DNA from 2 places in the Sporosarcina sp. FSL K6-6792 genome. Region 1 is predicted to be linked to the other one. Evidence: a T-box and tRNA genes for the amino acid it is inferred to sense, from the RefSeq annotation. Region 1 holds a T-box; the other holds one or more tRNA genes.
What was found. The T-box of region 1 lies ahead of ileS (isoleucine--tRNA ligase). A T-box ahead of a tRNA ligase gene usually reads a tRNA of that ligase, here a tRNA-Ile.
Positions count from the first base shown of each region.

Region 2: it encodes a tRNA-Ile, which carries the amino acid that the T-box ahead of ileS (isoleucine--tRNA ligase) is inferred to sense. The anticodon was not compared.

Region 1 covers NZ_JBBOSA010000001.1:4,333,248-4,344,727, reverse strand. The annotation lists gene MKZ26_RS20815 (RluA family pseudouridine synthase) at 1-884, opposite strand, end outside; gene lspA (signal peptidase II) at 884-1,360, opposite strand; gene ileS (isoleucine--tRNA ligase) at 1,729-4,491, opposite strand; T-box leader at 4,621-4,838, opposite strand; gene MKZ26_RS20800 (DivIVA domain-containing protein) at 4,891-5,400, opposite strand; gene MKZ26_RS20795 (YlmH family RNA-binding protein) at 5,491-6,267, opposite strand; gene MKZ26_RS20790 (YggT family protein) at 6,322-6,597, opposite strand; gene MKZ26_RS20785 (cell division protein SepF) at 6,623-7,072, opposite strand; gene MKZ26_RS20780 (YggS family pyridoxal phosphate-dependent enzyme) at 7,069-7,761, opposite strand; gene MKZ26_RS20775 (PRC-barrel domain-containing protein) at 7,831-8,076, opposite strand; gene sigG (RNA polymerase sporulation sigma factor SigG) at 8,159-8,938, opposite strand; gene sigE (RNA polymerase sporulation sigma factor SigE) at 9,033-9,743, opposite strand; gene MKZ26_RS20760 (sigma-E processing peptidase SpoIIGA) at 9,733-10,587, opposite strand; gene ftsZ (cell division protein FtsZ) at 11,420-11,480, opposite strand, start outside.
Region 2 covers NZ_JBBOSA010000001.1:1,867,804-1,879,283, forward strand. The annotation lists gene MKZ26_RS08930 (metal ABC transporter solute-binding protein, Zn/Mn family) at 1-38, shown strand, start outside; gene MKZ26_RS08935 (o-succinylbenzoate--CoA ligase) at 156-1,601, opposite strand; gene menB (1,4-dihydroxy-2-naphthoyl-CoA synthase) at 1,798-2,616, opposite strand; gene menH (2-succinyl-6-hydroxy-2,4-cyclohexadiene-1-carboxylate synthase) at 2,613-3,458, opposite strand; gene menD (2-succinyl-5-enolpyruvyl-6-hydroxy-3-cyclohexene-1-carboxylic-acid synthase) at 3,451-5,163, opposite strand; gene MKZ26_RS08955 (isochorismate synthase) at 5,156-6,541, opposite strand; gene MKZ26_RS08960 (1,4-dihydroxy-2-naphthoate polyprenyltransferase) at 6,705-7,616, shown strand; gene MKZ26_RS08965 (TraR/DksA C4-type zinc finger protein) at 7,803-8,531, shown strand; tRNA gene MKZ26_RS08970 (tRNA-Glu) at 9,389-9,460, opposite strand; tRNA gene MKZ26_RS08975 (tRNA-Ser) at 9,471-9,561, opposite strand; tRNA gene MKZ26_RS08980 (tRNA-Asn) at 9,571-9,645, opposite strand; tRNA gene MKZ26_RS08985 (tRNA-Ile) at 9,647-9,723, opposite strand; tRNA gene MKZ26_RS08990 (tRNA-Gly) at 9,728-9,801, opposite strand; tRNA gene MKZ26_RS08995 (tRNA-Phe) at 9,809-9,884, opposite strand; tRNA gene MKZ26_RS09000 (tRNA-Asp) at 9,944-10,019, opposite strand; tRNA gene MKZ26_RS09005 (tRNA-Met) at 10,023-10,097, opposite strand; tRNA gene MKZ26_RS09010 (tRNA-Ser) at 10,140-10,232, opposite strand; tRNA gene MKZ26_RS09015 (tRNA-Ile) at 10,250-10,326, opposite strand; tRNA gene MKZ26_RS09020 (tRNA-Met) at 10,334-10,407, opposite strand; tRNA gene MKZ26_RS09025 (tRNA-Ala) at 10,430-10,505, opposite strand; tRNA gene MKZ26_RS09030 (tRNA-Pro) at 10,587-10,663, opposite strand; tRNA gene MKZ26_RS09035 (tRNA-Arg) at 10,690-10,766, opposite strand; tRNA gene MKZ26_RS09040 (tRNA-Leu) at 10,788-10,873, opposite strand; tRNA gene MKZ26_RS09045 (tRNA-Gly) at 10,881-10,955, opposite strand; tRNA gene MKZ26_RS09050 (tRNA-Leu) at 10,964-11,045, opposite strand; tRNA gene MKZ26_RS09055 (tRNA-Lys) at 11,076-11,151, opposite strand; tRNA gene MKZ26_RS09060 (tRNA-Thr) at 11,158-11,233, opposite strand; tRNA gene MKZ26_RS09065 (tRNA-Val) at 11,258-11,333, opposite strand; rRNA gene rrf (5S ribosomal RNA) at 11,400-11,480, opposite strand, start outside.

The DNA of each region.
Region 1 (11,480 bases):
AAGTCTTTAAAGTCTTCAGGTAGAGGACTGTTGAATTCCAAGTACTCACCTGTTACGGGATGATCAAAACCGAGCGTACCTGCATGCAATACTTGTCCATTAAATTGAAGTGTTTTTTTCGGTCCATATTTCGGATCTCCAACAAGTGGATAACCAATATATTTCATATGCACCCGAATTTGATGCGTTCTGCCTGTTTCTAATCTGCATTCGACAAGCGTATAATCCCCGAACCGTTCGATTACTTTGAAGTGCGTTACCGCATGCCTTCCTTTATCAACGATCGCCATATTTTGTCGTTCCCGTTGATCACGGCCGATTGGCGCGTCAATTGTTCCATTATCATGTGGTATATGGCCATGGACAAGTGCAGTATAAACACGCGTTACTGACCTGTTCACAAGTTGGTCTACTAACGATACATGTGCCTTATCATTTTTGGCGACCATCAAAAGCCCTGACGTATCTTTGTCAATACGATGGACAATCCCTGGGCGCACCACTCCGTTAATACCTGAAAGGTCCGTGCAGTGGTGCATAAGACCATTTACGACCGTTCCTGATGGATGACCTGGCGCAGGATGAACAACCATGCCACGCGCTTTATTGACAACGAGTACGTCCTTATCTTCATAGACGATATCGAGATTTAATTCCTCAGCAACCATGTCAAGCACTTCCAGTTCAGGTTCTTCCACCGTCACTATATCTCCCAGTCTTACTTTATAATTAGGTTTCACTTGAATTCCGCTTACTAGAACAAGGCTGTCTTTCAGCCATGATTGAATTTGCGTACGGGACCATTCAGGATTGACTGCAGACAAAGCTTTGTCTATTCGGCTTCCTTTGTGTTCTTCAGTTATTTCAATTTCTATTTTTTCCATTACGACACCTTTTTCTTGTTCTTTTTTTCATCCATAATAATATGAATGATGATCATAATCACACCGACCGTTAACGCTGCATCTGCAACATTAAAGATTGGAAAATCGTAGTTGATAACCGGGATTGTGACATCGACAAAATCGACAACTTCCTTGCGCCACAGACGATCGATAAAATTACCAATCGCACCACCAAGAAGAAACATTAAACTGAATCCAAAGAGCGGTTGCCCTTTCGCTTCTTTATGGAAGAAATAAATAATACCAATTGCAACGGCAACTGTGACAATATAAAATAACCACATTTGTCCTTCAAGCATACCCCAAGCGGCTCCCTTGTTGCGATGAGAAAGAAGCCCTAAATAAGGATCTGCAATGCTAATTTTTTCGCCGAGCTCCATGTTTTTAACGACTAGCCATTTCGTAAACTGATCCAAAATAATGACGAATGCCGCTAATCCGTAATAAATGAACAATCCAAATACCCCCGTCCGACAGATTACGTTCCATTTTACCACATCGACACCTATATGAGCGCGTTTCAACGCTAAATGAGTAATATAAGAAAAGCGCAAGGCGCCGTTTAGCCCCGACAAGCGCTGGAAGTCTTGATGATAAAGGCGTACTATGCCTTTTCAGCAAGAATGAAGCTAAAGGAAGGCAGTCTAAAGTCGCGACTTCCTGTCGCAAAGACTGCATGACCCCCTTCGTGGGGGCCCAGGGGCTGGCGTCTGTAGTCTAGACACAGATCCATGTAAAAAAACTTATGCTTTCTTACCTTTTAAAAAGCCGCTGCAACCAGTCTTATAAAAAGACAGCAGCAGCGGCTTACAGTTTGATAATTTTACGAATAATGCACTTTTACAACTTCTGCACAACGTGTACATAGTGTAGGGTGTGTTTCGTCTGAGCCGATTGTTTCAGAAATCGTCCAGCAACGCTCACATTTTTCGCCATCTGCATTTTCAACAAGAACACTTACAGCATCCAGTTTCAAAGTACCTTCCGGCATGTTAGCGATATCTCCTTCAGCAAACTTCGATACGATAAAGAATTGTGCGAAGTCAATATCATCCGCTGCGAATACATCTGCCAGTTTTTCAGGGACAGCAACCGTTACTTTCGCTTCAAGCGATTTCCCGATAATTTTACTATTACGCGCTTCTTCCAGTGCCTTCAGAACATCGTCACGAACAAGCATCAATGTTGCGAAACGCTCACGCAATGCCTGTGCTTCTTGTCCAAGATCTTGTGCTTCTGGCATATCTGTCAGCTGAATACTTTCTTCGGTCTTGTGCTCGATAAATGCCCACATTTCATCTGTCGTATGCGGCACAATAGGTGTTAACAATTTCAACAGCGCAATCAGCGTTTCATACATCACTGTTTGCATCGCACGACGATGTGGATGATCTGCACCTTCGATGTAAACAACGTCTTTGGCGATATCTAGGTAGAACGAGCTCAATTCACCTGTACAGAAGTTATTCACCGCATGATAAACACCAGCGAATTCGTAGTTTTCATAAGCTTCACGCACTTCTTTGATCAAATCCTGTAGTCTCACATAGACAAATTTGTCTACTGTACGAAGATTTTCAAATGCCACAGCATCAGTAGCCGGATTGAAATCTGATGTATTGCCGTGTAGGAAACGCAATGTGTTACGAATTTTTCTATATACTTCAGAAACTTGCTTGAAGTTAGAATCAGAAACCCGTACATCCGCTGTATAATCAACAGATGATACCCACAGGCGAAGAATGTCTGCACCAAGCTGGTTCATTACTTTTGCGGGAATGATTACGTTCCCGATTGATTTACTCATTTTACGTCCTTCTCCGTCAAGAGTGAAACCATGGCTTAGCAAGCCTTTATATGGTGCATGGCCATTGATGGCAACACTTGTCGTGAGTGATGAGTTAAACCATCCACGGTATTGGTCAGATCCTTCAAGATACAGGTCCGCCGGGTAAACGAGATCATCCCGTTCTACTAGCACACCTTGGTGTGTTGAGCCTGAATCGAACCAAACGTCCATGATGTCCGTCTCTTTTGTAAACTCTCCGTTCGGACTGCCTTCGTGTGTGAAACCTTCTGGCAGTAAATCTTTTGCTTCTCTTTCGAACCAGATGTTCGAACCGTTTTCACGGAACAATTCCGAAACGTTGGCAATTGTTTCATCTGTAATAATTGGTTCACCGTTTTCAGCGTAAAACACTGGAATTGGAACACCCCATACACGCTGACGTGAAATACACCAGTCACCACGGTCTCGAACCATGTTATACAATCTTGTTTCGCCCCATGAAGGTGTGAATTTCGTATTTTTGATAGCATCAAGTAATTCGGTACGGAACGATTCAATTGAAGCGAACCATTGTGCAGTCGCGCGGTAAATAACCGGTTTTTTCGTGCGCCAATCGTGTGGATACGAGTGGGTGATGAATGATAATTTCTTAAGCGCGCCCACTTTGTCGAGTGCCTCTGTAACTGCTTTATTTGCATCTTCATAAAACAGACCTTCGAAGCCTGGCGCTTCATCAGTCATAACACCGCGATCATCGATAGGAGAAAGGGCATCAATACCATATGATTTAGACACGTAGAAGTCGTCTTCCCCGTGGCCTGGAGCTGTATGGACACATCCAGTACCCGCTTCGGCTGTAACATGATCACCGAGCATAACAAGCGAATCGCGGTCATATAATGGGTGCTTCGCAACAACACGGTCGAGTTCAGAACCTTTCAGTTCACGCTCAACAACATGGTCTTCCCAGCCAAGTTCTTCTGCGACAAACGTAAGTAAATCTTTAGCGATAAGGAATTTCTCTTCTCCCGCTTTAACAATAACGTATTCAAATTCCGGATGGACAGAAATCCCAAGGTTTGCAGGAATCGTCCATGGAGTTGTCGTCCAGATTAAGAAGTTAACATCTTCATCAATTACGCCAAGTCCATCTTTCACAGGGAAACTAACATAGATAGATGGTGATTTCTTATCCTGGTACTCGATTTCCGCCTCAGCAAGTGCAGATTCACTTGATGGTGACCAATAAACTGGTTTCAATCCTTTATAGATATATCCTTTTTTAGCCATTTCACCAAACACTTGAATTTGACGCGCCTCAAAAGCTGGTTTTAGCGTGATATATGGATTATCCCAATCGCCACGAACACCAATCCGTTTGAACTGGCTACGCTGATTGTCAATCTGACCAAGCGCATATTCCTCACACATTTTACGGAATTCTGCTACTGACAGTTCTTTTCTTTTTACGCCTTTGTTCACTAATGCCTGTTCAATCGGCAGTCCATGTGTATCCCAGCCTGGAACGTATGGCGCGTGGAAACCTGTCATTGATTTGTGGCGGACAATCATATCTTTCAATACTTTGTTCATGGCGTGACCCATATGAAGATCACCATTCGCATATGGAGGACCATCGTGTAATACGAAGAACGGGCGACCCGCAGTTCGTTCCTGTACTTTTTTATAAATGTCCATCTCTGCCCATTTTTCTTGCAGTAATGGCTCTTTGTTAGGTAAGTTACCTCTCATCGGGAATTCTGTTTTCGGCATAAGTAATGTATCTTTGTATTCCATGTTTTTTCCTCCTTTAAAATAGAAAAGCGCAAAAGGATCGCAGCCTTCGCCACGTCCTGTGGCAAAGACCCCATACCTACATCCTGTAGACACAAGGCACAGGCAAAAATAAAAAAATCCCCACCCCTAAAAAGGGACGAAGAATTATTCTCGCGTTACCACCCTACTTGTAGCAAACGAATTTGCTACCACTCAGACACCATAACGGGGTGTTTCCGGGATCACGTAAATCATTCCGCAATCCGGCTCGAGAGTGATTTTCATTTCCAATCCGTTGACCGGGCTTCCACCGCCCCCGGCTCGCTATTCTCAGATTTGGAAGGTACTTTCTCTTTCAACGCCTGTTCTAAATATATGCCTATAAGTATATGTGTGAATTAAGACTAAAGTCAAGTTTCCTTATGAATCCAGGTCGGCTGCCATTTCTAAACGCTCCGCATCGATTTCATACTCCAGTAAAACGTCCCAATCATCTGACTGAATCAGATCAAGTTGCGCTTCAATGAGCATTTTGAAACGTGTACGGAAAACCTTCGACTGTTTCTTAAGATCTTCAATTTCCACAGAAATTCTACGCGCGCGGGAAAGTGCCTCATTGACAATTCGATCCGCATTTTTTTCTGCTTCCTTGACAATCAATTTCGATTCTTTCATAGAGTTGCGACGAACGTCTTCCGCAGCTTCCTGAGCGATAAGAATCGATTTTTGTAGCGTTTGCTCGATTGAGTTAAAATGGGAGACCTGTTCTTCTGATTGTTTCAAATTGCTTTTCAATGTTTTGTTTTCTTCAAGTATATTTTCAAAATCTTTCATGATTTGTTCCAAAAACTCATTTACTTCATCTTCATCATATCCACGAAACTTATTGGCAAATTCTTTATTATGTATATCAAGTGGTGATAAAGCCATTTAAAGCATCTCCCCTTTAACTTATTCATTCTCTATTATACATGTTAAGGCATCAGATAACAGTTCTTTTTCAAACTATTATCTGACAAGTCATTCTAATTTCCCAACAATTAGCCGAATCTTATCTTTACGCGTTCTTCCTTCAATTGCAATCACTTTAAAACGGCCAGAACCTCTAATTGATACCATATCTGACTCTTGAAGTTCGAATGCAGGCTGATCCCTAACAGCCCAATTCACTTTCACTTTTTCCCCATGCACAAGCGTCGCCGCTTTTTGGCGTGGAATAGTTACTAATGCCGCTGTTACTACGTCGAGTCGTAATGAACTAACGATATGCATTTCTTCTGTCCATGTATCTGTCGTGACAATCCAGTCTTCCGGACGATTACTTTCTTCAACCGTCACTTTCGCTTTCCCAATCGATAAAAAATTAGCCGTCATATAATCCTTTAACTCATCTGCGACTGCAAACTGGACTTGATCATCAACCACTCGGATGTCCCCGAATTTCGAACGGTCAATGCCTAATGACATCATCGAGCCCAGGATGTCCTTGTGATCAAGTTTCAAAAACTTAGAAGCATACTTCACATCAAAAATAGCTATTCGATAATCGACTGGTTCTGGTACATAATAATCTGGATAGATAAGAACTCTTCGTCTTTCCGCTTCCGGAAAAGCTCCGTACAATCCGACCAATAGCATCGAACTGCCCGCAAGAGATTCTACAATGCGCTGCTGCCTAGGATCCAAGAATCCTGTTAGTTTTGGTGAATAGGTATCTTCCACTTCACGTATCCAGCCAATCGCCATTTCGATGAAAGGCTGTTCATCTTTTCTGAAATGCTGTAGTATAGTTTCCATTTCTCCGGCTCCTTATAGAAAAATCCTCACATAAGTGAGGACGACGTAATCATTTTATAAAAACATCCTAAATATTGCTTCAACGCCATCAGAGATAAACCTCAACGCAAATATACCAACGATTGGTGAAATATCAATCATTCCAAGAGGTGGGATGAATTTTCTAAAAAACCCTAAATAAGGCTCGGTAATCTTTCCAAGCATTATACCAAACTTAGTCTCACGAGAAGCAGGTATCCATGACATTAGTATATAGATAATAAGAAGTATTGAGTAAATCGATATTGCTCCTGTTATTCCTTGATAAATTAACCCTAAAATATTTTCCATTCTGTTGGTACACCTCATTCAATTTCTATCGTTCAAAATAATCGGAGATTGCACCAGCAACTTCCACATTCTCCGGCACGCAAAGGAAAATATCAGTTCCTATTCGCTGGATGTCTCCTCCAAGCGCATAAACAGTACCGCTTAGGAAATCGACAATTCGAATACCTTGATCACGCTCAATTCGCTGTAAATTCACAACAACTGCACGCTTATTTTTCAAGTGTTCAGAAATGTCTTGCGCCTCCGCATAGACACGGGGCTCAATAAGAATAACTTTGGAAGACTTTTGGACACTTTGCAAGCTGACAACCGTTGCTGACTGTTGTGGTTCGCCTGCTACTTGCTTCCTCATTGGTGCTCTGCTGCGTGGCTGCTCCTGCGCAGGACGCTGTTCTTCCCGGCGTGGCTGTTCTTGTACTTCTTTTTCTTCGTCGTCTAGGTAAAACCATTTCTCAAACTTGTTTTTAATGCTCATACGTCTCCCTCGCTTTCTGCTCCGACAAGTGCAGTCCCGATTCTTACATGAGTTGCACCTTCTTCAATAGCGATAATGAAATCATTTGACATTCCCATGGACAATTGAGTACAAGGTGCATGTGGCAATTTTTTTGCCGAGATGCCGTCTCGAAGCTCCCTTAACGAGCGGAATACGGAACGAATCTCATCCATATCCTTTGTGAAAGGAGCCATTGTCATTAAACCTATAATTCGAATTTTATCATAAGCCGCCACATCTTCAATAAAGCTATCAAGTTCAGCTGGTGTTACACCTGATTTACTTGATTCACCAGAAACATTCACTTGAATGAAACAATCAATAACATGATTGGAACGCTTATGAATTTCCTTAACCAAACTCATTCGATCAACAGAATGTAAATAGTCAATTCGATTGATGATTTCTTTCACTTTTCTGCTCTGAACATTACCGATGAAATGCCAGATGGCACCACTTTGTATCGTTTCCTGTTTCCCAAGTAGGCCTTCAGGTCGATTTTCGCCAAGATGTCGGATGTTTTCTTCCAGCACTGCAGATGTTCTTGCTGTCGAAACTTCCTTCGTAACAGCAACGACCGTAATTTCAGATCTGTTTCGACCTACGCGGTCACAAGTTGCTTGTATATCTTGTTCGATTTTTTGTATTCGTTGCTGTAGATTCCCCATTATAATCACTACTTTTCCTCAATCTTTCACTTCATTGTACCAACCTAGGCTGAACATATCAATAATGAATCATTTTTCTGCATTCTTTTTGCCCACAAGTACAATATCTTTACCGATTGTTGTAATCTCTTTAAGATTGACCTTTTTCGTATCCTTGTCTTTTGTATCAAAAAAACTGTTCCGTTCTCCACCACCTACGTGCAAGGATTCAACTTTTCCAGTTACAGTGTCAATTGTTGCATCCTGGACGAATCCAAGGAACGTTCCCTTAGTAGCGTCGATAACTTCTTTTTTTTGTATTTCTGAAAACCTCATAAAATCCCTCCTTACAATGAATATATGCACATAGGCACAAGAAAAAACGCAATGCAGTTAGCGCATTGCGTTACATTTATCATTATTGTTCCATCCCTTCCCGAATGGTTTGAACTGCACTCTTCTCCAATCGGGAAATCTGGGCTTGTGAAATGCCTAGTTCCTTAGCAATTTCGGTCTGCGTTTGTCCCAAATAAAAACGTTTTGAAAGAATTGATTGTTGCCTTTCATCCATACTAGATACAGTTTCTTTAACAGATACATACGTCAGCCACCGTTCTTCTGAAACCGTTTTGTCCTGTATTTGATCCATCATAAATACTGGATCACCGCCGTCACCGTTCATAGGCTCATGAAGGGACATTGGATCTTGAATTGCATCAAGGGCAAAGAGAATATCATCGGCGGGTATACCTGTTGCTTCAGACAAATCCGATATTCGCGGTTCTCTTTGATTATCATTAATGAACTGCTCTTTCGCTCTTATTGCCTTATAAGCGGTATCTCGAAGTGATCTTGATACTCGTATTGAATGATGATCACGTAGATGTCTTTTAATTTCTCCAATAATCATCGGGACTGCGTATGTTGAAAATCTGACATTATGTTTCAAATCGAAGTTGTCAATTGATTTAAGCAAGCCGATACATCCGACTTGAAATAAATCATCCGCTTGTTCCCCCCTGTATGCGAATCTTTGGACCAGACTTAGGACGAGACGCAAATTGCCAATGACGAGCTCTTCCCTTGCTGCATGATCTCCGCTCTGTAACCTGATAAACGTTGCTTTCATCACGTCGTTTGTGAGTAACGGCAATTCGGACGTATCGATTCCGCAAATTTCAACTCTTGTACGCACCATTCGCTTTTCCTCCGCATTCTGTAGATGACTGTACAAGATAGTCTGTCCGCAGTCGTCCAGAATATGCGGAAATTCGCATCGCCAATTTCAACCATTATGCAATCGGATGATTCAAGCTTTCACGCAGCTCCGAGATGATTTTTTTTTCGAGCCGTGAAATATAGGATTGAGAAATCCCAAGCAGTTCTGCTACTTCTTTCTGTGTCATTTCCTCTTGTCCCGTCAAACCGAAACGGCATTCCATAATGTAACGCTCTCGTTCATCGAGACTTGTAATGGCTTCAATCATATGCTGGCGCTCGATTTTTCTTTCGACATCATCAATGATAATATGCTCATCTGTGCCAAGAATATCCGATAATAGTAATTCATTACCATCCGCATCTGAATTTAACGGTTCATCAAAAGAAATCTCAGATCGTGTTTTGTTTGTTTTTCGAAGATGCATCAGAATCTCATTTTCAATACAGCGGGATGCATATGTGGCTAACTTGATGTTTTTGTCGGTCTTAAAAGTTTCGATTGCCTTTATAAGTCCGATTGCACCTATACTGATAAGATCTTCAATATGTGTATTTGTGTTATCAAAACGACGTGCAATGTAAACAACAAGACGAAGGTTTTTTTCAATTAGTCTGTCACGCGCGTTCATATCGCCTTCCATAAATGCTTGGATTGTTATTGCTTCTTCTTCCCGGGTCAACGGCTTTGGAAGGGACTCATGACCTCCGATATAGTATGTGCCGCTTTTCCTTTTAAAAAAGCTAGTGATTATCGACATCCATTTTCTAAATTTATACAGCATAAGCAGTTCCCCTCTCCCCGTTTAATGACTCCATTGCGGATACATGCAAGATTGCTCCCGCACCGTCCGGATAACGACGATCATTCTTTGTCACTACAATATAACCAGGTTGCAGCACGTTCCCTTCTCCTAAAACCCATTGCTTGAATCGAAAACCAACTGCCCAAGACTGTCCTTGCACCGTTACTAACCGAATCAGCCTTATTTGTTTGTGATAGACCTCAGGAAACCCCGACATTGAAGGTGTTCCTTGAGGATTCCAAGCAAGCAAAGGCTTCATCAAATCTTCCGGTATATGCTTTTCCAGCACCTTTAACGAAACAAAATGGACTGGTGAACCAGACAATGGCTCCGTGCAACCGTTACCCGAATCGACGAATACATCAACCTCTACTTCAGCATCCCAAATAGAGAGAACTGAAAAAGCACGAAGCTCGGAAACATGGCGTGCAGTTCTGACATCAAGCCATTTTTTCCTCATGAAATAAAGAGAAATGTATGCGACAACTGCATAGGCAAGAACTGTAAACGCTGAACTGGACATATGGATGCGATATTGAAAAGCCGTTAGTAAACCACCAGCAAATACCGCCCCTATCAAAACTATTGTCGCAGATTTTTTCCACAGCTCAAAAGCCTTTCCAAAAGCGCAAACAGTCATGCAAATAAAAGATAAAACCAAAACACTCACCGATGATGGAAAAATAACGACAGGCATCGCACCCGCAAAAGAGGCGAACAATAATCGTCCGCGGGCGGCTTGTACGTTTCCTACTTTGTTGGCGAATGAAAGAATTGCATAATTGAATAGCATATTCACTCCTACAATTAGTTCCCCATACATAAGCCGCCCTCCCTGACAACAACGATAGCACCTATGGCGTAAAATGTTTGTCGGAACTAGGGGCAGACAAAAAAAAGAAATCGACAGGATTCGATTTTAGATATCGAGCGTTTTAGTTAGTTGAATGAAGAGATATGATCGGTTAATCGGGGTATATGATTGCTTGGCCCGTTATATGATTGGTTAGACATGCTTTTTGATTGGTTGGCACGATATATGATCGGGCAGCAGGTTTTTTGATTGGTTAGCCCGTTATATGATCGGGCAGCAGGTTTTTTGATTGATTGGCACGTTATATGATCGGGCGGACATGCTTTTTGATTGCTTGGCCTGTTTTATGATCGGTTAGACATGCTTTTTGATTGCTTGACCTGTTATATGATCGGCTAGACATGCTTTTTGATTGCTTGACCTGTTATATGATCGGCTAGACATCCTTTTTGTTTGCTTGACCTGTTATATGATCGGGCAGTCATGCTTTTTGTTCGCTCGGCACGTTATATGATCGGGCAGACATGTTTTATGATCGCTTGGTCCGTTATATGATCGGTCAACATGATTTTTGATTGGTTGGCCCGTTATATGATCGGTTAGACATGCTTTTTGATTGCTTGACCTGTTATATGATCGGTCGGCCACGCTTTTTGATTGCTCGTCTCGTTACATGATCGGGCAGTCATGCTTTTTGATCACTTAGCACGTAATATGATCGGGCAGCATGCCAACAATAATCAAACATCACCTAATCCACTTCATAGCTAACCAAACGTAAAAAAAGCTTTCCAGAAAGCGCGGTTGCACTTTCTGGAAAGCTTTTGGTCTTACATCATTATTAACGACGACGATTGCGTAAAAACGTCGGAATATCGAGCGTGTCATCTTGTTGATTACCT
Region 2 (11,480 bases), 2.5 Mb from region 1:
ACATTGAAACGCTGAAGAAAGCGTTAAGTGGAAAGTAAATGAAGAAAGGTTGTCCCGTATACCAGATTTAATCTGGTATATGGAACAGCCTTTTTGTTTTTGCTGTGACAGTTTGGAGTTGCCGTGACAGTTTGACTTTAATTTCGACTTCAACCTTACTCCAAATCCACTGACTCTTTCAATTTGCGACGCAATAACTTATTTGACCCGTTACGCGGCAGTTCATCTACGAAGCGGAATGATTTCGGTACTTTGTAACGCGCCAATCGCTCTTCACAATACGCTATCAAATCAGCTTCTTTCACATTTCCTGACACTACGACAAACGCAACTGGGACACTTCCCCACTCGGAATGTTCTTTCCCGCAAACGCCTACCTCTCGAATATTCGGATGCGCTATCAGTACATTTTCAATTTCAGCAGGGTAAATATTTTCTCCTCCTGAAATGATTAAGTCGGATCTTCTATCAACGATATACAAATAACCTTCCGAATCAAGATAACCGATATCACCTGTTGGAAGCCAGCCATTTTCCAATGGATCCACTTCGGAAAAACGACCAATATATCCAGGTGTCACATGTGAACCGCGTATAAATACTTCACCTTTTTCACCTGGCGTTTCTATATCTTTGATTTTGATTTGATTGAAAAACAATGGTTTGCCTGCTGAACCCATTTTCCTCATTGCATCACTTGCTGCTAAGGTCGCTGTTTGCGAACTAGTTTCTGTCATGCCGTACGTTTGGAGAACAGGAACTTCAAGTACTTTTGCCCGCTTCAAATAATCGATTGGAACGGGGCCACCACCTGCCAGCATTGATTTAAATGATGAATGTGCGACACTATTATCCTTTTCCAGTTCACGCAGAACTTTATCCAATGTAAGAGATACAACAGACATCCGTGTGACGGACCCATCTCTTACCGCAATCGCCGACTTGACCGCATCAAACTTCTCATGCAACTGAACCTCATTTCCGTATAGAACAGAACGAACGAGAATCGAGAACCCGCTAATATGAAATAAAGGCATCGCACAGAGCCAGACATCGTCTTCATCAAGCCCTAAATTTAGAACAGACGACAGTGCACTCGAGACGTGATTACCTGCAGTCTGACGGACCCCCTTCGGAAATCCTGTCGTGCCCGATGTATACATAATCGTAATGGTTCTGTCTGATTGCCAACTTTCCTGGATGACAAAAGCCTGTTCCGCACTTTCTTTGATCGTAGAAAATAGTAGCTGACGTACCGGGGTATCGGCAACAACACTACTCAGTTCATTCGACACAATTACCGTATTGGCGCCTGAATCATCCAATTGATATGCGATTTCTTTTTTCGACAACCGACTGTTTAGCATAACAATCTCAAGGCCGGCCAGCATACATGCATGAATGATGACTACCATTTCAGCATTGGAGGACCCAAGCAAGGCGATCCGTTCCCCTTCATTTAAACTGTTAGCCCTCAATTTTCGTGCAAGAACCACAGCATCATCTTTTAACTGTGCGAATGTCCACTTTTCCTCTTCGAACGATAAAGCTATTTTATCAGGCGTTAAATAAGCCCGTTGCATTAACCAATTTGGAATCATGCCATCACCATCCATTCAGAAAAAGCTGCCCGATTAGAGGCAGCTTTCTTAGTTTTTATCCATTTTGATTACTGTCTAGGCTTCAGGCGCCAGCCCCTTGAGTCGCTTCAGTCTTGCTGAAAAGGCAAAGTACGCCTTTATCTTCAAGCCTTCCAGCGCTTGTCGGGGCTAAACGGCGCCTTACGCTTTTCTTTAATCAAGGAAAACGTGGGAATTGTCCGAAGTCCGGTTTGCGTTTTTCTTTGAATGCATCGCGGCCTTCTTTCGCTTCGTCTGTTGTGTAATAAAGAAGTGTTGCGTCGCCAGCCAATTGTTGAAGACCAGCAAGTCCGTCCGTATCCGCGTTCATTGCCGCTTTTACGAAACGAAGTGCCGTAGGGCTCATGCCAAGCATCTCTTCACACCATTGGACCGTCTCGTCTTCCAGTTGTTCATAAGGAACTACCGTATTGACTAGACCCATGTCCAGTGCTTCCTGTGCGTTGTATTGACGGCAAAGGAACCAGATTTCGCGCGCTTTTTTATGGCCAATGATTCGTGCCAAGTAGCCCGAACCGTAACCTGCGTCGAATGAACCGACTTTAGGTCCTGTTTGTCCGAAAACTGCATTTTCTGCTGCAATCGTCAAATCACAAACGACATGAAGAACATGTCCGCCGCCGATTGCATATCCTGCAACCATTGCCACAACCGGTTTTGGAATAACACGGATTAGACGCTGTAAGTCCAAGACGTTGAGACGTGGAATTTCGTCGTCTCCTACATAACCGCCATGCCCTCGAACGGATTGGTCTCCGCCTGAACAGAATGCTTTCTCGCCTTCTCCTGTTAAGACGATGACTCCAATGCTTTGGTCGTCCCGTGCGCGTGAAAATGCATCGATTAACTCCGATACCGTTTTAGGACGGAATGCATTGCGCACTTCCGGACGGTTGATTGTTACTTTTGCAATCCCGCCATACTGTTCGTATTTGATGTCTTCGTATGTACGTATCGTTTCCCATTGACGTGTCATAGTGATCCTCCTCGATTTTTCAACTCTGAAATATGCTCCTCTATCATTGTAGCAAATGTAGCCGGTTTTTCCACATGAATTGCATGTCCAGCATGTTCTATCGTTTCATGGCGGACATTAGGGAAATCCCTCTGCATTTCCCGGGAAATATTTACGAACTTCGTGTCGAGTTTTCCCGTTATGAGCAAAACCGGAAGATTGACTGTTCCTAGGCTCTCCCAATAAGAAGCTTGGCTACCTGTTCCAATACCACGTAAGCTGTTCGCAAGGCCTATTTCACTCTGACTAAGCCGTTCATTCCTCACTGCCAGCTGCTTTTCTTCCGACAAAGTCTTCTGAGACGCGAACAAGGGAATATTTCCCCAGAAATCGATGAATGCCGGCAATCCGTCCCTTGTGATTCTGTCTGCCAGCCGCCTGTCAGCTGCTTGTCGTTCTTCTCTTTCCACTTCCGTCTTCAATCCTGGAGAAGAACTCTCGAGAATCAATGACGAGACCCGCATTGGATGTCGCACCGTATAAGCCAGTGCAATACGTCCCCCCATTGAATAGCCAACCAAGATGAATTGATCAAGAGAAAGCTCAGTAAACAGTTCCTCAAGGTCCTCTACTTGCTGATCCATAGAGTAGCGGACAATGTCTTCCGGAATAGTCGATTTGCCGTGTCCCGTCAAATCGACAGCTATTGTCTGGTAGTTACCTTTTAGCAACTTTGTAATTTCACGCCATGATGTGGTGCTCCCCGTAAAACCATGTAGAAATACGATGACAGGTAAATTTTCTCCACCTTGGATTTCCACATGCATATTAATTTCACGTATACGAATAGTCTTTTCATTCATTACGATCAAGCCTGTCCGTGATTTGCTTCCATAGGTCTCGGTGCGCTTTCACATTCGCTTGACGATTCGTGAACACTTCGATAATACGCACTGGTTTTTCCTTCGCTTTATCGAGCTCCATTCCGAACTCTTCTGGCGTGTGGATTGCCGCATACTGCGCATCATACATCGCAGCAATGTGGCCGAATGTTAAGCCTGTTGGTGTGCCAAACAGCTCTTCGAAATGATTACCTGCATCAGCTTGCGGAAGGTACGAGAATATTCCACCCCCATCGTTATTAATAATGACAATGGTTAAATCTGCCTCATGGAAACGAGTAACAATTAATCCGTTGACATCATGCAAGAACGATAAATCGCCAATTAACAGCCATGTTGGACGCTTTCTTGCCGCCTGGATACCGAATGCTGTCGATACAACACCATCGATACCATTCGTCCCGCGATTCGCAAAAATTGTAATATCCTTATCCGTCTTCCTGAAGAACGTGTCTACATCACGGATTGGCATGCTGCTGCCACTTACGAGGTCGCTCTCTGTGGGAAGGTGCTCAAATAATGTTTTTGCAAATATCCCTTCATCGCCAGCAACACCCTCATACTTATTTGTAATCGCTGATGCCGCCTCATTCGCCATCGTCCACAACTCTGTATAAGATGTCTTCGGTTTATCCACAATAATTTTTATGACTGTTTCGGGTGAAGTCTGGATATGATGCGTAACGACACCGAGCGAATCCCTAAATTCCGGCGATTCATCCACCGCTATAACTGTAGCTGGTCTTACTTTTTTCAAGTAAAGCGAAAGCGGCTTCGCTACTGGCTGTGCACCAAAACGAATGACAGTATCAGGTACGACTTTCTCTTTGAATGCATCACTTTTTAATAGTGCATCATAATGATCAATACAGAGCGCTATGCATTGTTCAGGTACTTCCGTGCGAAGATTTGATAGCGGATCGCATAATACTGGCCATTCCAGTGCTTTGGCAAAGTTCCAAAATGCTGCTTTATCGAACCCTATCGGCATTTCACCAGCAATGATGAAGCCTTTTTCCGACGTTACAAGCAACTGTGAAATTTGTTGGGCAGTAGATGCATCCAAACTGTCTACACTTTTAAATCGTTTTTTGAAAGTCATTTTCGGCGTTTCCCGATCAAAATCGATCAGAAGTGGTTCCCGGAACGGCACATTTAAGTGAACGGGTCCTCGTGGAGCTGTAGTCGCAACTGACAGTGCACGGCTAATATGGCGATCAATAAAGTCTTCGATATCCGGATTGTTTTCAGCAAGTGGGAAATCTACACTATATTTCACATGCTTACCATACATTCGAATTTGATCGATTGCCTGTGGCGCACCGACTTCCCTTAATTCATGCGGACGGTCAGCCGTGATAACAATAAGAGGAATACGCGCATAATACGCTTCTGTTATAGCAGGATGATAATTCGATGCTGCAGTACCTGACGTACAGAGAAGGACGACAGGATTACCGGATGCCTTCGCCAAACCTAATGCAAAGTAGGCAGCCGATCGTTCATCAACTTGCATATAGACATCAAGGCCTTTTGTTGAAGCGAAAGCGTAAGCCAGTGGTGTCGAACGAGAGCCTGGACTAATAACTACCGTTTTCACATCAGCCATCATCAAAGCAGCAGTCATTCTACGAACATAATCAGTCAAAACTGTACGGTTATCCATTCAGTTTTCCTCCAAGCGCCCGCATAACCGGTCTGAATTTCACCCATGTTTCATCGTATTCTTTATCTGGTTCAGAGTCTGCCACAATTCCTCCACCTGCGTATAAGTACGCACTATTGCCGTCAAGAAGTGCGGAACGGATTGCAACAGCGAATTCACCATTTCCAGCAGTATCTGTCCAACCAATTGGTCCAGCATAATAACCCCGATCCAAGTTTTCCTCAGAACGAATCATTTCCATCGCTATATCAGTTGGGACACCGCCTAGTGCCGGTGTCGGGTGAAGTGCTTGAACCAAACTAAAAATATCAGTTCCTTGTTCAACTTTTCCTTCAACTGGCGTAAACAAATGCTGAATATCACGGACTTTCATCAGTTTCGGTACTTTCGAAATTTTGATGTCTGTGCAAAATGACTTAAACACTTGTGAAATCATATTAACGACATATTGATGCTCTTCTCGGTTTTTTCTATCTTCAAGAAGTTCATCGCCAAGTTCGCGGTCTTCAGTTGCCGACTTGCCTCGTTTAATGGAACCCGCGACACATGCCGAATACGCACGGCCATTTGATATTTCAATTAAACGTTCAGGTGTAGCACCAAAAAATAATTGGCCGTCCTTTTGCAATCCAAAGTGATAACTTTCCTGCTGTTCATTTGATATATGATGAAGTGCAGCGACAGCCGGCACGTCATCTGCAAAGTTTAGTTTAACCGAACGTGCAATTACTACTTTTTCAGCTTCACCATTGTTAATTTTCTTTGTGACACCTGCAACGGTTTCCAGATAATGTTCTTTCGAAAGTTCCTCTATTGACACAACTTCCGGTTTTGTAAGCAGAGCGGATTCCTCGACTTGCGCGATATGAATTAGACGGTCTCTTTCATCCCTTAACTTCTCAAACTGTTCTGCCCCATCGTTGCTTTTTGTTACAAGGTTAATGGAAATTTCTGTCTTGCCATTCGTAATCGACAACTGGAAAGAAGGTACAACGAAATGGGCCGATGGAAATGCATCCCACTCTGATTGCTTAACACTTTTCGGATCAAACGAGAAACCTCCAAAAAGAACAGGTTCCCGATCATTTTCTTCTTTAATTAGCGCACTACATAATTTTTTCCAACTTGTTGAAATATGTGAGAAACGATCATTCGTTCCATCACTTGTTAATACCGTAGCATGTCCAATACCAACAAGCGTTAAAGTTTTATCTGCATTTTGCCAATAGAAACGTTCATCTTTGTAACACGAATCCCCTGCTTCAAAAAACGCAAGTGGTGAGATTCTCCCCGCATCGACAGTTTCTGTAAAAAAACGCAGCTCATTCTGCCTAACATTTAATTGAGATTCACGGGTAGCGGTCAACTTCCGATTCATTATTTTCCCTCCGTACATTCATTCGACTGATTTAAAACAATACCTATAGTCTATCATACCGAATCAATTTCGTTTCAGCACATAATAAGCAGTCCATATGTTCACCCCACCCATTTTGGAGTACAATAGATAGGGTCATTAAAAGGATAGGGAGAGAGCCAAATTGCAACAGACAATAAAAGCGGATAAAGGCTGGCGTATTTGGTGGCAGCTTACACGTCCACATACACTAACAGCAGCCTTTGCACCTGTATTTCTCGGTACCATGATTGCACTAACTTACGGAAAATTACATTTTCCTTTATTCATCGCCATGCTCGTCGCGAGTGTTTTCATCCAAATGGCAACGAATATGTTCAATGAATATTATGATTTTAAAAGAGGACTTGATACAGAACAGTCCATTGGAATCGGCGGTACAATCGTCCGTAATGGTGTAAAACCAAAAACCGTGTTGAATCTTGCCTTTATGCTTTACGGGATTTCCGTCCTTATTGGTATCTATATATGTATGGAAACCTCATGGATGCTCGCAGTCGTCGGTATTTTGTCAATGATGGTAGGCTACTTTTATACTGGAGGACCGTATCCTATCGCCTACACGCCATTTGGAGAACTGTTTTCCGGTGTTGTCATGGGAATGTTACTTATCCTTATTGCGTTTTATATCCAGACAGAAACAGTAACGACAGAAGCGGTTCTGCTATCCATCCCAAGTATGTTGCTAGTCGCAGGTATTATGCTAGCAAATAATATACGTGATTTAGAAGGCGATAAGGAAGGCGGACGAAAAACACTCGCTATTCTTGTGGGCCGCTACAACGCAATTACAATCCTAATGCTATTTTTCATTATTTCCTATGGCTGGATTATTGCAATGATTCTCTTCGGTCATCTTACTCCATGGTCACTGCTTGTATTTCTTAGTGTCAAAAAGCCGATTGGAGCGATTACTGTGTTCCGAAAAAATCACATCCCAATACATGTGATGCCTGCGATGAAAAACACTGCAGTTACGAACACTTTATTCGGCTTACTATTAGGGATCGGAATACTCATTGGCCATCTGCTCTAACTAATAAAAGAAAAAGCGTAAAGCCTCGATTTAACTCGAAGCTTTACGCTTTTTCTGATTTATATGTTTAGATGGAACGAAATAAAGGAAAGTTAAGTAACGATAGTCAACAATCTGTACTTTTGTTTATTAAGTACTGTGGATATGTGCAGACTAATGCCATTACTAAAAAGGACGTGACAAAACTTGTTGAACGATAAACAAAAAGCCACTCTAAAAAAAGAACTATATGAAATGAAGGATCACTTAACAAAAACAGAAGAAGAAACAGATATTAAGGAAAGTGCACAAGAAGCTGCCGGCGAGCTGTCGATGTATGACAATCATCCCGGTGATATGGGTACAGAACTGTTTGAAAGAGAGAAGGACATGGCTTTAAACGTTCATGCTGGCTCTGAATTAGATAAAGTAGAAAGCGCCTTACAAGCGATGGTGGACGGTTCTTACGGGAAATGTGAAGTGTGCCAAAAAGATATACCATTTGGGCGACTTGAAGCAGTTCCTTACACAACTCTTTGCATCGACCATGCGACTGAGAAAGAAATCCCCAATGATCGACCTGTCGAAGAAGATACGCTTACCATGGCCAACCCAAATTCATTTTCCCGAGCGGCCCGGGATGGCGAAGACAGCTTTCAGGAAATCGCAAAATCTGGAACATCAGAAACCCCTTCCGATTTCAGCGGAGATCACGATGACTACAATACGTTATACGACAGCGGAATTTCAGATGGTGCAACCGAAGAATTTGAAGAATTCACAGGTACCGATATAAATGGAAAGTCACGCGGCTTCATCAGGTCCGATGCCTCAGAGAAATATGAAGCGGAACTGGATGATGAAGGAATCGAATCCCCTCTCGGAGATATTCCTTATCATGAAAAAGATAGTTATATAGAGGATCAGAAGAAGTGAAAAGAAACACCATAGGCCATTGCTTATGGTGTTTCTTTTCAGGATATTTTAGCTCACGTATGTTAATTAACCAAAAGTAACCCGTAAATGATTTAATCAAACACTAGGCGCTGCGTGTGCAGTTGCCTTTGAGTTGCTTTAGATAGAACGACCTCTTTACTATTATCGAGATATCTTGATGTGTAGGGATGCGACTTCGTAGCACCCTACACATTTTTCGGGAATCGTTTGGTGGTTATCCATCCGTTGCTCTCCAAAGGCATAAGTAGACGAAATGCTAGAGCTTTTTGGGACGAAAGAATAGCGGGGCTTCTTAACTGGATAAAAGCCGCCAAAGATATAATTTTGGCGGCTGAAGTCTTCTCCATAGTCTTGTCTTTTTTATTTAAGAATGAAACAGAACTCCTACCAATATCGCTTCGACGCTGGATGGTCTATATGAGAAAGAGCATTTCATTATCTGTGATGAAATCTGCAACCTGGAGTACGTCTTTCTTGAATATAAGTAGTATCAACTAGTAATCACCTTATAATCTCGGCATATACATCTCAAAATCACATTTCTCTCGATAATGAACACCCTAGTGCAGGCGCGGCAAAGGGGTCGCCGAAGCCGTGAGACTGGATGCGAAGCGATATTCAGGCTTACGGTGAAAGGCATCCCCAAAGCGTCAAGCGTTCTACAATCCACACCCCGAATTACAACTCTCTCCTTATTGAGCGCCACAGTAGATTCAATGCGATTCTTTAATTCAACATATATAGTTAGAATTTAAGTGAACTAGAAAACTATATATAAACAAATTAAAAAGTAGCTTTACAAGTTCATTAAGAACTTGTAAAGCTACTTTTATGTATGACCCCTACGGGATTCGAACCCGTGATACCGCCGTGAAAGGGCGGTGTCTTAACCGCTTGACCAAGGGGCCAAATTATATATGGCGGAGAAGGAGGGATTCGAACCCTCGCACCGCTTTCGCGATCTATACCCTTAGCAGGGGCACCTCTTGAGCCGCTTGAGTACTTCCCCATATATAAATGGCTCCGCAGGTAGGACTCGAACCTACGACCGATCGGTTAACAGCCGATTGCTCTACCACTGAGCTACTGCGGAATGGTGGGCCTAAATGGACTCGAACCATCGACCTCACGCTTATCAGGCGTGCGCTCTAACCAGCTGAGCTATAGGCCCTTTTTGGAGCGAGTGAAGGGAATCGAACCCTCATCATCAGCTTGGAAGGCTGAGGTTTTACCACTAAACTACACTCGCATAACAATGGTGGCTCAGGACGGAATCGAACCGCCGACACAAGGATTTTCAGTCCTTTGCTCTACCGACTGAGCTACTGAGCCACGTATTTAGTTTACATTAAGTCGTTAACTTATTCTAAACCTTATAGTATTAATAAAAATGGCGGTCCCGACCGGGATCGAACCGGCGATCTCCTGCGTGACAGGCAGGCATGTTAACCGCTACACCACGGGACCATTTGGTTGCGGGGACAGGATTTGAACCTGTGACCTTCGGGTTATGAGCCCGACGAGATACCACTTCTCCACCCCGCGACAACAATATAAGTACTATTTAATTTCACCACTAGTTAAAAATGGAGGAGGTAGAGGGATTCGAACCCCCGCGGGATTTGACTCCCCTGTCGGTTTTCAAGACCGATCCCTTCAGCCGGGCTTGGGTATACCTCCATGGCTGTATATAATAGTGGTGGACCTTGCAGGACTCGAACCTGCGACCGGACGGTTATGAGCCGTCTGCTCTAACCAACTGAGCTAAAGGTCCTTTAAGATGGCGGCAGAGGGGATCGAACCCCCGACCTCACGGGTATGAACCGTACGCTCTAGCCAGCTGAGCTACGCCGCCAGGATCTTTATTGAAATTGTGTTGGTGGAGCCTAGCGGGATCGAACCGCTGACCTCCTGCGTGCAAGGCAGGCGCTCTCCCAGCTGAGCTAAGGCCCCATTATAGCTGGCAATTATTAAAGCACAAATCTACTTAAAATGGTATATTCTTTAAGCGGCGAATCTGCTTAAAAAGCTTAATGGTCGGGAAGACAGGATTCGAACCTGCGACCCCTTGGTCCCAAACCAAGTGCTCTACCAAGCTGAGCTACGTCCCGAAGAATTATAAAGTTTAAAAACATAATGGTGCGCCCGGCAGAAGTCGAATCCACAACCTCCTGATCCGTAGTCAGGTGCTCTATCCAATTGAGCTACGAGCGCATATAAGTTAAAAGTTATTAATGCCGAGAACCGGAATCGAACCGGTACGGTAGTCACCTACCGCAGGATTTTAAGTCCTGTGCGTCTGCCAGTTCCGCCACCCCGGCAAAAATATGGAGCGGAAGACGGGATTCGAACCCGCGACCCCGACCTTGGCAAGGTCGTATTCTACCACTGAACTACTTCCGCATTATAAGTGCGGGTAAAGGGAGTCGAACCCCCACGCCCGAAGGCACTAGATCCTAAGTCTAGCGCGTCTGCCAGTTCCGCCATACCCGCAATATAAATTATGACACTAAGTCATAAAAATGGTGAGCCATGCAGGATTCGAACCTGCGACCCTCTGATTAAAAGTCAGATGCTCTACCAACTGAGCTAATGGCTCGAAAAGTGGTGCCGGAGAAAGGACTTGAACCCTCAACCTACTGATTACAAGTCAGTTGCTCTACCAGTTGAGCTACTCCGGCTAATAGTTTTCATTATAAATAAAATGGTGGAGGATGACGGGCTCGAACCGCCGACCCCCTGCTTGTAAGGCAGGTGCTCTCCCAGCTGAGCTAATCCTCCTGGGTATAAGTGCGACAAACTTCAGTTGTTTGTCCTATTCATAAACCTATGTAATAATTGTTACAAGACCGGCGACGTCCTACTCTCACAGGGGGAAACCCCCAACTACCATCGGCGCTGAAGAGCTTAACTTCCGTGTTCGGGATG